DNA from 2 places in the Pseudomonas sp. KH_046_2 genome. Region 1 is predicted to be linked to the other one. Evidence: predicted binding sites of a transcription regulator. Region 1 holds the regulator's gene; the other holds the start of a gene.
The links. The regulator sigma-54, encoded in region 1, starts transcription at its own class of promoters, with help from an activator protein. The targets are predictions, from matches to a motif close to ANTGGCATNNANNTTGCTNT.
Positions count from the first base shown of each region.

Region 2: the regulator sigma-54 is predicted to act here: its motif matches at 1,052-1,071, upstream of AC3IX1_RS08960 (circularly permuted type 2 ATP-grasp protein).

Region 1 is NZ_CM174480.1:958,153-963,904, reverse strand. Features, by position in the region: gene AC3IX1_RS04310 (ATP-binding cassette domain-containing protein) at 1-160, opposite strand, end outside; gene AC3IX1_RS04305 (KpsF/GutQ family sugar-phosphate isomerase) at 436-1,410, shown strand; gene AC3IX1_RS04300 (KdsC family phosphatase) at 1,410-1,934, shown strand; gene lptC (LPS export ABC transporter periplasmic protein LptC) at 1,942-2,514, shown strand; gene lptA (lipopolysaccharide transport periplasmic protein LptA) at 2,501-3,049, shown strand; gene lptB (LPS export ABC transporter ATP-binding protein) at 3,049-3,774, shown strand; gene AC3IX1_RS04280 (RNA polymerase factor sigma-54) at 4,021-5,514, shown strand; gene hpf (ribosome hibernation-promoting factor, HPF/YfiA family) at 5,589-5,752, shown strand, end outside.
Region 2 is NZ_CM174480.1:1,947,717-1,953,468, forward strand. Features, by position in the region: gene AC3IX1_RS08950 (hypothetical protein) at 1-183, shown strand, start outside; gene AC3IX1_RS08955 (ribonuclease E inhibitor RraB) at 394-738, shown strand; gene AC3IX1_RS08960 (circularly permuted type 2 ATP-grasp protein) at 1,104-2,513, shown strand; gene AC3IX1_RS08965 (alpha-E domain-containing protein) at 2,526-3,476, shown strand; gene AC3IX1_RS08970 (transglutaminase family protein) at 3,473-4,282, shown strand; gene AC3IX1_RS08975 (c-type cytochrome) at 4,401-5,222, opposite strand.

The sequences.
Region 1 (5,752 bases):
TCAGACGCAAGAGCGTGGTCTTGCCACACCCGGAAGGCCCCATGATGCCGGTGACCTTGCCGCGCGGGATACGGATATCGACATTATTGAAAATGCTGCGCGCACCGCGCTTGAAGGACAGTCCCTTCAGCTCGACCGCGTAGGCGTTATCGGCACTCATCTAAACTCCTTGCGATGCAGCCTCTCACTCGGACGCCTGGCTTTCTGACGAAAGCACATACCTCCCGGGCAGGCCGAACTGGCGTCGAACTATATCACTGCAAAGGCTGCGCGCCCAAGGCCAAAGCCAGGCCATGTTCAACTGAATGACAGGTTGAAAGCCCCGTTTAGAAGGTTTCCGGCACCTTGGATGGCAATGCGCGACGAACTAGCGTGAGGGATTCGATCATAACCGCTATAATCGCCGCCTTTTCATCAGGCTAAACGATTTCCGACATGAGCCAATCCAGCGACCTGATTCAATCCGCCCAACGCACCATCCGCCTCGAAGTGGAAGCCGTTAACGGCTTGCTGTCGCATATCGACGCAGATTTCGTACGCGCTTGCGAGATGATTCTGGCCAGCAAAGGCCGCGTGGTCGTGGTCGGCATGGGCAAGTCGGGGCACATCGGCAACAAGATTGCCGCGACCCTGGCCAGCACCGGCACCACGGCGTTTTTTGTGCACCCGGCTGAAGCCAGCCACGGTGACATGGGCATGATTACCCGCGACGACATCATTCTGGCGCTCTCGAATTCCGGCTCCACCAATGAAATCGTGACCCTGCTGCCACTGATCAAGCGCCTGGGCATTCAGTTGATCAGCATGACCGGCAACCCTGACTCGCCGCTGGCCAAGGCCGCCGAGGTCAACCTGAATGTTCACGTCGAACACGAAGCCTGCCCGTTGAACCTGGCACCCACTTCATCGACCACCGCCGCCCTGGTCATGGGCGACGCCCTGGCCGTCGCGCTGCTGGAAGCCCGCGGTTTTACCGCCGAAGACTTCGCCTTTTCCCATCCCGGCGGCGCCCTGGGCCGACGCCTGCTGCTGAAAGTGGAAAACGTCATGCACGCCGGGCAGGAGTTGCCGCAAGTACAGCGCGGCACCCTGCTGAAGGACGCGCTAATGGAAATGACCCGCAAAGGCCTGGGCATGACCGTGATCCTGGAAGCCGATGGAAAGCTGGCCGGGATCTTTACCGACGGTGACTTGCGTCGCACGCTGGACCGTAGCATCGACATCCACAGCGCTACCATCGACCAGGTCATGACTGCACACGGCAAGACTGCCCGCGCCGAGATGCTCGCCGCCGAAGCGCTGAAAATCATGGAAGATCATAAAATCAACGCGCTGGTCGTGGTCGACCGTGAAGACCGCCCGGTCGGCGCCTTGAACATGCACGACTTGCTGCGTGCGGGAGTAATGTAATGAGTGCGGACCTGCTGCATCGCGGCAAACAGATCAAGCTGGCGGTATTCGATGTCGACGGCGTACTGACCGATGGGCGCCTGTACTTCCTCGAAGACGGCAGCGAATTCAAGACGTTCAACACGCTCGACGGCCAGGGCATCAAGATGTTGATGGCCGCTGGCGTGCAGACCGCCATCATCAGTGGCCGCAAGACCCCGGTGGTCGAACGGCGGGCCAAAAACCTCGGCATCCCGCACCTCTATCAGGGTCGCGAGGATAAACTGGTGGTACTCGACGAACTACTGGCCCAACTCAACCTGAGCTATGAACAGGTGGCCTACCTCGGCGACGACCTGCCGGACCTGCCGGTGATTCGCCGCGTAGGCCTGGGCATGGCGGTAGCCAATGCCGCCAGTTTCGTGCGTGAACACGCTCACGGCATCACCCTCGCCCGTGGCGGCGAAGGTGCCGCTCGCGAATTCTGCGAATTGATCCTGCGCGCCCAGGACCGTCTCGACGCGGCCAATGCGGCGTACCTGTGAGCCCATTATGCTGAGCAAAAAGTTTCGCAACACCCTGATGTACAGTTGCATCGCGGCGATATTCGCCGCGGTTGGCTACTGGAACATCAGCCCGGAACGCTTTCTCGACAAGCCGGTAACGTCCGTCGATGAAAGCGCAATCGACTATTACGCCATCAACGCCCACAGCGTGCAGTACCTGCCGGATGGCAAGCTGCAATATGATCTGGTGTCCGACAAGGTCGAACACCTGAAAGCGACCGAAGTGACATTGCTGACCAACCCCGACCTGAATGTGTTCCGCGGCACTGAATTCCCGTGGCACGTCCAGAGCCTGCGCGCCGAGGTCAACCCTGACGGCACACAGGTCGAACTGATCGATGACGTGCGCATCACGCGCTTCGACGAGAAAAACCGTAGAACCCTGATCACCAGCACCCGCATGACCGTGTTCCCGCAGCAGCAATATGCGCAGACCGAGCAAGACGTTAGAATCGACGGCGCTGGCGGTGTATCGACTGGCAAGGGAATGAAAGCGTATTTGAAAGAGAGCAGGATACACCTGCTATCGAACGTAAGAGGACAGTATGAGGCTCGTTAAAACCCTCCCGATTTTGCTCAGTCTGGGCGCAGCACTGGGAAGCGTGAGCGCCTGGGCTCTGCCGGAAGATCAACAGCAGCCTATCCGCATTCAGGCCGACGATGCCCAACTGGACGACAAGCAAGGTATTGCTACCTATAAGGGCGACGTGATCATCACCCAAGGCTCGATGAAGGTGACAGGCAACACCGTTACCATCACCCGCACCCCGACTGGCGACATTGACGTAGTGACCTCGGTGGGCAACCTGGCGTACTTCGAGCAATTGCAAACGGCTGGCGATACCAAGCCTGTTCAGGGCTGGGGCGTGACGATCCAGTATCACGCCTCGCAAAATCGCGTCGTACTGATCGACAAGGCCAAGGTTGTCGACAAGGACAACAACGTCACCCAAGGCGAGAAAATTGTCTACGACACGGACAAGAAGCTCGCCAGCGCCGGTCGCGCCACAGGCAGCAAGATCACCGAGTCGCGCCCGCGCATCGACATGGTGATCCAGCCGAAGAAGAAAACCGACGAGAAAAAGGCCCAGTAATGGCAACTCTGAAAGCTCAGCATCTGGCCAAGAGCTACAAGAGCCGCCAGGTCGTGCGTGATGTCAGCCTGTCCATCGACAGCGGCCAGATCGTCGGCCTGCTTGGCCCGAACGGCGCCGGCAAGACCACCTGTTTCTACATGATCGTCGGCCTGGTGCAAGCCGACCAGGGCCGCGTCCTCATCGATGACCTGGACGTCAGCCACCAGCCGATGCACGGCCGCGCAAAGGCCGGTATCGGCTACTTGCCGCAAGAAGCATCGATCTTTCGCAAGCTGACGGTGGCCGACAACATCATGGCCATCCTCGAGACCCGCAAGGAACTCGACAAGGCCGGCCGTCGCAAGGAGCTGGAAAGCCTGCTGCAGGAGTTCCACATCAGCCACATCCGCGACAACCTGGGCATGAGCCTGTCCGGTGGTGAGCGCCGTCGCGTGGAAATCGCCCGCGCCCTGGCCACCAACCCGAAATTCATCCTCCTCGACGAACCCTTCGCCGGCGTGGACCCGATTTCGGTCGGCGACATCAAGCAGATCATTCACCACCTCAAGGCCAAAGGCATTGGCGTGCTGATCACGGACCACAACGTTCGTGAAACCCTGGATATCTGTGAAACCGCCTATATCGTCAATGACGGTCAACTGATCGCCGAAGGCGACGCAGAGACCATCCTGGCCAACGACCTGGTCAAGGAAGTGTATCTGGGCCATGAGTTCCGCCTGTAAGCGCTGAGCCGTGCCCAGGCGGTTGCCCGGGCACCAGACCGCCCCACTCTCCAGCACCTCGTGCCGACAAGCGTGGTCAGCCCTCGACAAGGGCAGCGCAGCAACACAGCTTTATAGTTTTTTATTGTTACAGCGCTCTAGGCAAACCCTTTAGTTTCAGGCATATAATTTGCTTAAGTTTGGCGCCCCGGCGCCCTGTAGTGGATGGCGCATGTGCGCCGGCGAATAAGGTGTTAAGCCCCTGCCATGAAACCATCGCTAGTCTTGAGAATGGGCCAGCAGCTGACGATGACACCGCAGCTGCAACAGGCCATCCGCCTGCTCCAATTGTCGACCCTGGACCTGCAACAGGAAATCCAGGAGGCCCTGGAGTCCAATCCGATGCTCGAACGCCAGGAAGAGGGCGACGACTTCGACAATTCCGATCCCTTGGCCGACAACGCCGAACAAAAGCCCAACACTGACATCCAGGAGCCCTCCTACCAGGAAAGCGCCCCGACGGTTGATAACCTCGATGAGGGTGACTGGAACGAGCGCATCCCCAACGAACTCCCCGTCGACACCGCCTGGGAAGACGTGTACCAGACCAGCGCCAGCAGCCTGCCCAGCAATGATGATGACGAGTGGGACTTCACCACCCGCACCTCGGCCGGCGAAAGCCTGCAGAGCCACTTGCTGTGGCAACTGAACCTGGCCCCGATGTCCGACACCGATCGCCTGATCGCCGTGACCCTGATCGACTGCATCAACAATCAGGGCTATCTGGACGAGACGCTCGAGGAAATCCTCGAAGCCTTCGACCCGGAACTGGACATCGAACTGGATGAAATCGAAGCCGTCCTGCACCGCATCCAGCAATTCGAGCCTGCCGGCATCGGCGCTCGCAATCTCGGCGAATGCCTGCTCCTGCAATTGCGCCAGTTGCCGGCCAAAACGCCTTGGCTGGCCGAAGCCAAACGATTGGTCACCGATTACATCGATCTGCTGGGCAGCCGCGACTACAGCCAGCTGATGCGTCGCATGAAGCTCAAGGAAGATGAGCTGCGCCAGGTGATCGAATTGGTCCAGAGCCTCAACCCGCGCCCTGGCTCGCAGATCGAGTCCACCGAAGCCGAGTACGTCGTCCCTGACGTCATCGTGCGCAAGGACAACGAGCGCTGGCTGGTGGAGCTCAATCAAGAGTCGGTGCCACGGCTGCGGGTCAATGCCCAATACGCCGGTTTCGTGCGCCGCGCCGACACCAGCGCCGACAATACCTTCATGCGCAATCAGTTGCAGGAGGCCCGCTGGTTCATCAAGAGCCTGCAAAGCCGCAATGAAACCCTGATGAAGGTTGCCACCCAGATCGTCGAGCATCAGCGCGGCTTTCTGGAGTACGGCGACGAAGCCATGAAGCCGCTCGTCCTGCATGACATCGCCGAAGCGGTCGGCATGCATGAGTCGACGATTTCACGGGTGACCACCCAGAAGTTCATGCACACCCCCCGGGGCATTTATGAACTGAAGTACTTTTTTTCCAGTCACGTAAGCACCTCCGAAGGCGGCGAATGCTCGTCCACGGCGATCCGCGCGATCATCAAAAAACTGGTTGCAGCGGAAAATCAGAAAAAGCCGTTGAGTGACAGCAAGATCGCTGGTTTACTGGAGGCACAAGGCATTCAGGTGGCTCGCCGCACCGTCGCCAAGTACCGCGAATCCCTCGGGATCGCGCCTTCGAGCGAACGCAAGCGGTTGATGTAGAGCCACGCCACAGCGTTCCAGTGGTAGATCATCTGATCTACCGCTTTATGCACTGGCAACGAAGGAGAAGCTGTATGCAAGTCAACATCAGTGGACACCAACTGGAAGTGACCGAACCTCTTCGCACCTACATCGGCGAAAAACTCGAACGATTGGAGCGACATTTCGACAAGATCACTAATGTGCAGGTCACGATGACCGTCGAAAAACTGAAGCAGAAAATCGAAGCCACGCTGCA
Region 2 (5,752 bases), 990 kb from region 1:
GAAGTCTTTGAGTGCACCGAGCGCCCGGACTACGAGCGTGCCGCCAAACTCATCAAGGCCCGGCTTCTTCCTGTTGCCGCCGAACTGGATCTGAACGATCTGGAAGGGCGAACCGCTGATGCGTGCGTCAAAGAGCTCAAGTTGCAGAACAGCATCCAAATCCTCGACATTACTCCATTCTGAAACACACCTGTCGCATTCGCATCCAGACCTTGGCAGCGGCTCTATCTTGAGGCTACTCTGCAAGCGAGATCAGCGAATGAATCGCTAAGGTCTGGTCTTGTCAGCTCCATGCTTGTTTCCCGCCGGCACATCGGTTGCCGTCGCTCGCGCTGTTCGGTTGCGGGTGAGGGAGTACGGAAAGTCTATCCATCGTTTTGAGGAGGACGTTTCATGAGCACAGCCTATCAAGAAGACATCAGCAGCAGCGTGTTGCGCCGCATGAAAGAAGGCGGTTTTGACTTTTCGCGGTTTCATCCCATCGAGTTCTACGCCATTTTCCCGGACGAGGAGCGGGCACGCAGGGCGGCAGGTCATTTCCACCGTGGTGAATCCCTGAATGCGCAAATCAGTGTGCGCGACGACGGCGCCTGGGCGCTTGAACTGAGCAAGGTGATGTACGCCACTTACGATGACATCGGCGATTTCGAGCAGGGTTTCGAAGCAGTGGTCGAGCCGTTGGGCGGCATCATCGAAGGCTGGGGTGTGAAACAGGAGGTACGAGGGCGACTCGCATAACCTTATGAACAGTGACAACCAGCAATGACGGCTGACCTTCGGGTTGGCCGTTTTCATTTGTGGGCGTTGGACACCAAAAAAAAGCCGCCAGGGCAGGCGGCTAAAAGGGAAGTTCGGTGAGCTTTTCAGCGAATGTCTGGATTATCCGCACCCGTTGCCGGGCAGTGAAATCAACTCTGGCTATGCTGGTGATAGGCGACCACCACGCCTTGCAATGAAGCGGAGGCAATCAGGTTGGGGCATTTACCGCACAGGATTGGTGCGGCGCGTGTGTCTTGATTATCCAACCGATTGAAATTTAAGCGTTTATGCCGATGGCACGGGCCTTGCGAAGGTCTGGACGTCCGAGTGACAAGGAGTACGGCATGATCCGCACCTATTTTGATGAGATGTACGATGCCGGCGGCCAGGTCCGCCCGCATTATCGGGAGTTTGCCCGTTGGCTGGCCGAGACGCCTGACGAGCTTCTGGCACAACGGCGACGCGAGGCCGATCTGTTGTTTCATCGCGCCGGGATTACCTTCACGCTCTACGGGGACGAGCAGGGCACAGAGCGCCTGATTCCCTTCGACACCATCCCCCGCAGCATCCCCGCCAGCGAATGGCGGATTGTCGAGCGCGGCTGCATCCAGCGGGTCAAGGCGTTGAACATGTTCCTCGCCGATCTCTACCACGAGCAGCGCATCATCAAGGCCGGCATCATTCCGGCCGAGCAGGTGCTGGCCAACGAGCAGTACCAGTTGGCGATGCAGGGTCTGGATCTGCACCGCGATATCTACTCGCACATCTCCGGCGTCGACCTGGTGCGCGATGGCGACGGCACGTATTACGTACTCGAAGACAATCTGCGTACGCCGAGCGGCGTCAGCTACATGCTCGAAGACCGCAAGATGATGATGCGCCTGTTCCCCGAGCTGTTCGCGGCGCAACGCATCGCCCCCATCGACCACTACCCGAACCTGCTGCTCGACACCCTGAAAAGCTCAAGCCCCATCGATAACCCGAGCGTGGTGGTGCTGACGCCGGGGCGCTTCAACAGTGCGTTCTTCGAGCATGCGTTTCTGGCACGGGAAATGGGCGTGGAACTGGTGGAAGGCGCGGACCTGTTCGTGCGTGACGACAAGGTCTACATGCGCACCACCGACGGGCCGAAAGCGGTCGACGTGATTTATCGTCGCCTCGACGACGCCTTCCTCGATCCTCTGGCCTTCAACCCGGAATCGATGCTCGGTGTGCCGGGGCTGCTGTCGTCCTACCGTTCCGGCAACGTGGTGCTGGCCAATGCCATCGGCACGGGGGTGGCGGACGACAAGTCGGTGTATCCGTTCGTAACCGACATGATCCGTTTCTACCTCGATGAAGAACCGATCCTGAAGAACGTTCCTACGTGGCAATGCCGTAATCCCTCTGAGCTTTCCCACGTACTGGCCAATCTTCCAGAACTGGTGGTCAAGGAAACCCAAGGCTCCGGCGGGTACGGAATGCTGGTGGGACCGGCGGCGACGGCGGCGGAAATCGAAGCCTTCCGTGCGCGGATCATCGCCAAGCCCCATGCGTATATCGCGCAACCGACGCTGTCGCTGTCGACCTGTCCGACCTTTGTCGAAAACGGCATTGCGCCACGCCACATCGACTTGCGGCCGTTTGTCCTGTCGGGTCGTGAAACCCGGGTCGTGCCCGGCGGTTTGACCCGTGTCGCCCTGCGCGAAGGCTCCCTGGTGGTCAATTCCTCCCAGGGCGGCGGAACCAAGGACACCTGGGTGGTCGAGGATTAAAGGAAGCCTGTCATGTTAAGTAGAACTGCCTCGGATTTGTATTGGATGTCGCGTTACCTGGAGCGGGCGGAAAACCTCGCCCGGATGCTCGATATCAGCTATTCGCTGTCGCTGATGCCGCAAGACGGTCGTGGCGACGGTTTGCACGAACTGGCCATGCCGCTGTTGATCACCGGCACCCTGGACGATTACCTGGAGCGCCATGGCGAACTGCATGCCGAACGGCTGCTGCATTTTTTCGCCCTGGATGCGGCCAACCCGGCGAGCATCTACAGCTGCCTCGGTGCCGCTCGGGCCAGCGCCCATGCAGTGCGTGGGCGCATCACCGCCGACATGTGGGAAAACATCAATGCCACCTGGCTGGAAATTCGCGGCATCGCCGAACAGGGTCTCAGTCGCTACGGCATGAGCCGTTTCTGCGAGTGGATCAAGGAACGTTCCCACCTGTTCCGGGGCGCGTCCTACGGCACCATCATGCGTAACGATGCGTTTCGCTTCATTCGTCTGGGGACCTTTATCGAACGGGCGGACAACACCTTGCGCCTGCTCGATGCCCGCTACGAAATGGCCGGCGACCAGGCCGAAGCGGTCAGCGATGGCACCGCTCACGCCTATTACCAATGGAGCGCATTGTTGCGGGCGCTGTCGTCGTTCGAGGCCTACACGGAAATCTACCGCGACGCCCCCGGCGCCCGGCATGTCGCCGAATTGCTGTTGCTGCGGGCCGATGTACCGCGATCCCTACGCGCCTGCACCGAAGAAATCGACCAGATCCTCGCGCAATTACCGGGGGCCAACGGTCGTCCCGCACAACGCCTGGCGGCAGAAATGGACGCACGCTTGCGCTACACCGGCATCACCGAAATTCTCGACGAAGGCCTGCACGCCTGGCTGACCGAATTCATCCCGCTGGTGCGCCAGTTGGGTAACGCGATTCACAGTTCTTATCTGGAGGCCGCATGAGACTTTCCATTAGCCACGAGACCACCTATCACTACGAAGACAAGGTGCGGGCGAGCATCCAGTATCTGCGCCTGACTCCCCATGACAGCGAGCGTCAGCACGTGCTCAGCTGGCAGCTCGACCTGCCGCGTCCGGTGCGGGCGCAACTCGATCCGTTCGGCAACATCCTGCATGTGCTGACCATGGACGAGCCCCACGAGGCGATCATCATCGGCGCCCGTGGCCAGGTCGATATCGATGAATGGCGCGAGGCCGAACACGAGAGCCAGTCGGCACTGCCGTTTCTGCGCTTTACCCGTTTGACCGAAGCCGACGCCGCCCTGCGGGCGTTCGCCGAGAAGGAGTGCAAGCAGCGCCGCGATCGCACGGCGCTGATCGATCTGATGCATGGCCTCAACCAGCATATGACCTACACGCCAGGCTCCACGGAAGTGGACACCAGCGCGGCCCAGGCCTTTGCCGGACGCTCCGGCGTGTGTCAGGACCACACCCACGCGTTTCTCGCCTGCACCCGCAGCCTGGGCATTCCTGCGCGTTATGTGTCGGGCTATCTGTACAGCGAGAACAGCGAACACCTGGCCAGCCACGCTTGGGCCGAAGCCTGGCTGGATGACGCTTGGTACAGCTTCGACGTGACCAATGAACTGGCCCGGCCGGAACGTCACCTGAAGCTGGCGGTGGGCCTGGATTACCTGGATGCCTGCCCGGTGCGCGGGATGCGCCGGGGCGGCGGGTGTGAGCAGATGCACGCCAAGGTGCTGGTGTCACCGACGCCCGCGCCGGTGATTTCGGTGCAACAGCAGTAACAGGCAGAGGTGATCCCTGTGGGAGCGAGCCTGCTCGCGATGGCGTCTTTTCAGCCAGTACTTTTGTGACTGACACATCGCTATCGCGAGCAGGCTCACTCCTACAGGTACGATGTTGTTACGGCTTAACCTTGCGCCCAACCATATGCTTCAAATACCCCACCAGCATCCCCAGATCCCCATCCGGCAACACCTCCGTCGAGAACCCGGGCATCTTCGCCTGCGGCCATTGGCGCAAACTCTGTGGATCGCGAATGTAGCGTTTGAGAAAGTCCGCGCCGAAGTACTCGGTCGGGTTGTACGGAATATTCAGGTCTGGTCCGAATTGCGCATCCCCGGCGCCATTGAGTCGATGGCACGCCAGGCAGTTTTTCTGGAACAACGCAAAACCCTTGTTCACCGGATCATCCGCCTTCAAGGACGGATCGGGCAGCAGGGCAGGAAAGCGTTCGGCCACGGGCGCCAGGCGTTTGATGCTCGCCACCTGGAACGGCCATTGTTCGGGGCTGATGTTGCCTGCCTGCGGATGGGTCCAAACCAGATAGAATGGCCCCGCGCCTGGCTTGCCTTCCGATAGCGGTGGCCAGGGTTTGGCCGGGTCTTCAATCGCCAGCCACGCCTGTGCACCTTGGGTATTGAGCAACGGCGCTGCGGCCATTTCGGCGGCAAAGCCATCCAGGGCCACGGCTTGCAGGTGGTCGTCAGGCTTGATGCCGGTCAGCAGCGCGGACAGGGGCACGGCGCGGTAGCTCATGTCCCGTTTGTAGGAAACGTCGTTGCTGATGTTGATGCTTTGAACCTGAGGATGCTTGAGCAATTCCTCGGTCTGCCAGGTGCGGCTGTTCGCGCCCAGCTCCAGGTTCAGCTGTGCGGCATACAGGGGCGAGCCGAACAGCAGGGCCCCGAGCAGAATGAGCATTTTCAAGTGATCGCCGTCCATGTCGTGCAAGTGCCGCAAAGATTGGCACAGCCACGCTGGCCCGGGTAGCGGGCCAGTCACATTTTGAGAGTGGCAATTCAAAAACTGTGACGCCGAATCTTTTAGACGCGACTAGCCGATCACCTTGGTCAGGTTCGGCAATATCAACAACAGCGTGGTGGCGAAAAGGATGAGACCGGCTTGACGTACTTTCGATTGTTTGAACATGGCTTGACCGCCTTTTTTGTTATTTCCTGATGCCTGCCTGCATAGCTCCATGTTGGCAGCGCGTTGCACTTCCTGTAGTGACGAGCGCCTCGGCAAAACCCGACGACAACTTCGTACAAGTTCACCTTAGAGCCCGCGTTAAGCTTGGCTTAGATCCATTTCGTATGGTGTTCTTGAAATTCGCTTTAAAAAAGGCATGAGGCCTATTGCCAGCTTCTTTGGCGCCCGTTGGCTAGACAGCTTGGTGTCCTGAATGGTAGCTGACTACCGTTCGTCTGAGCGTGAGCGTCAATGTCTGTGAGCGCTGCGGTCATTGAATCAAA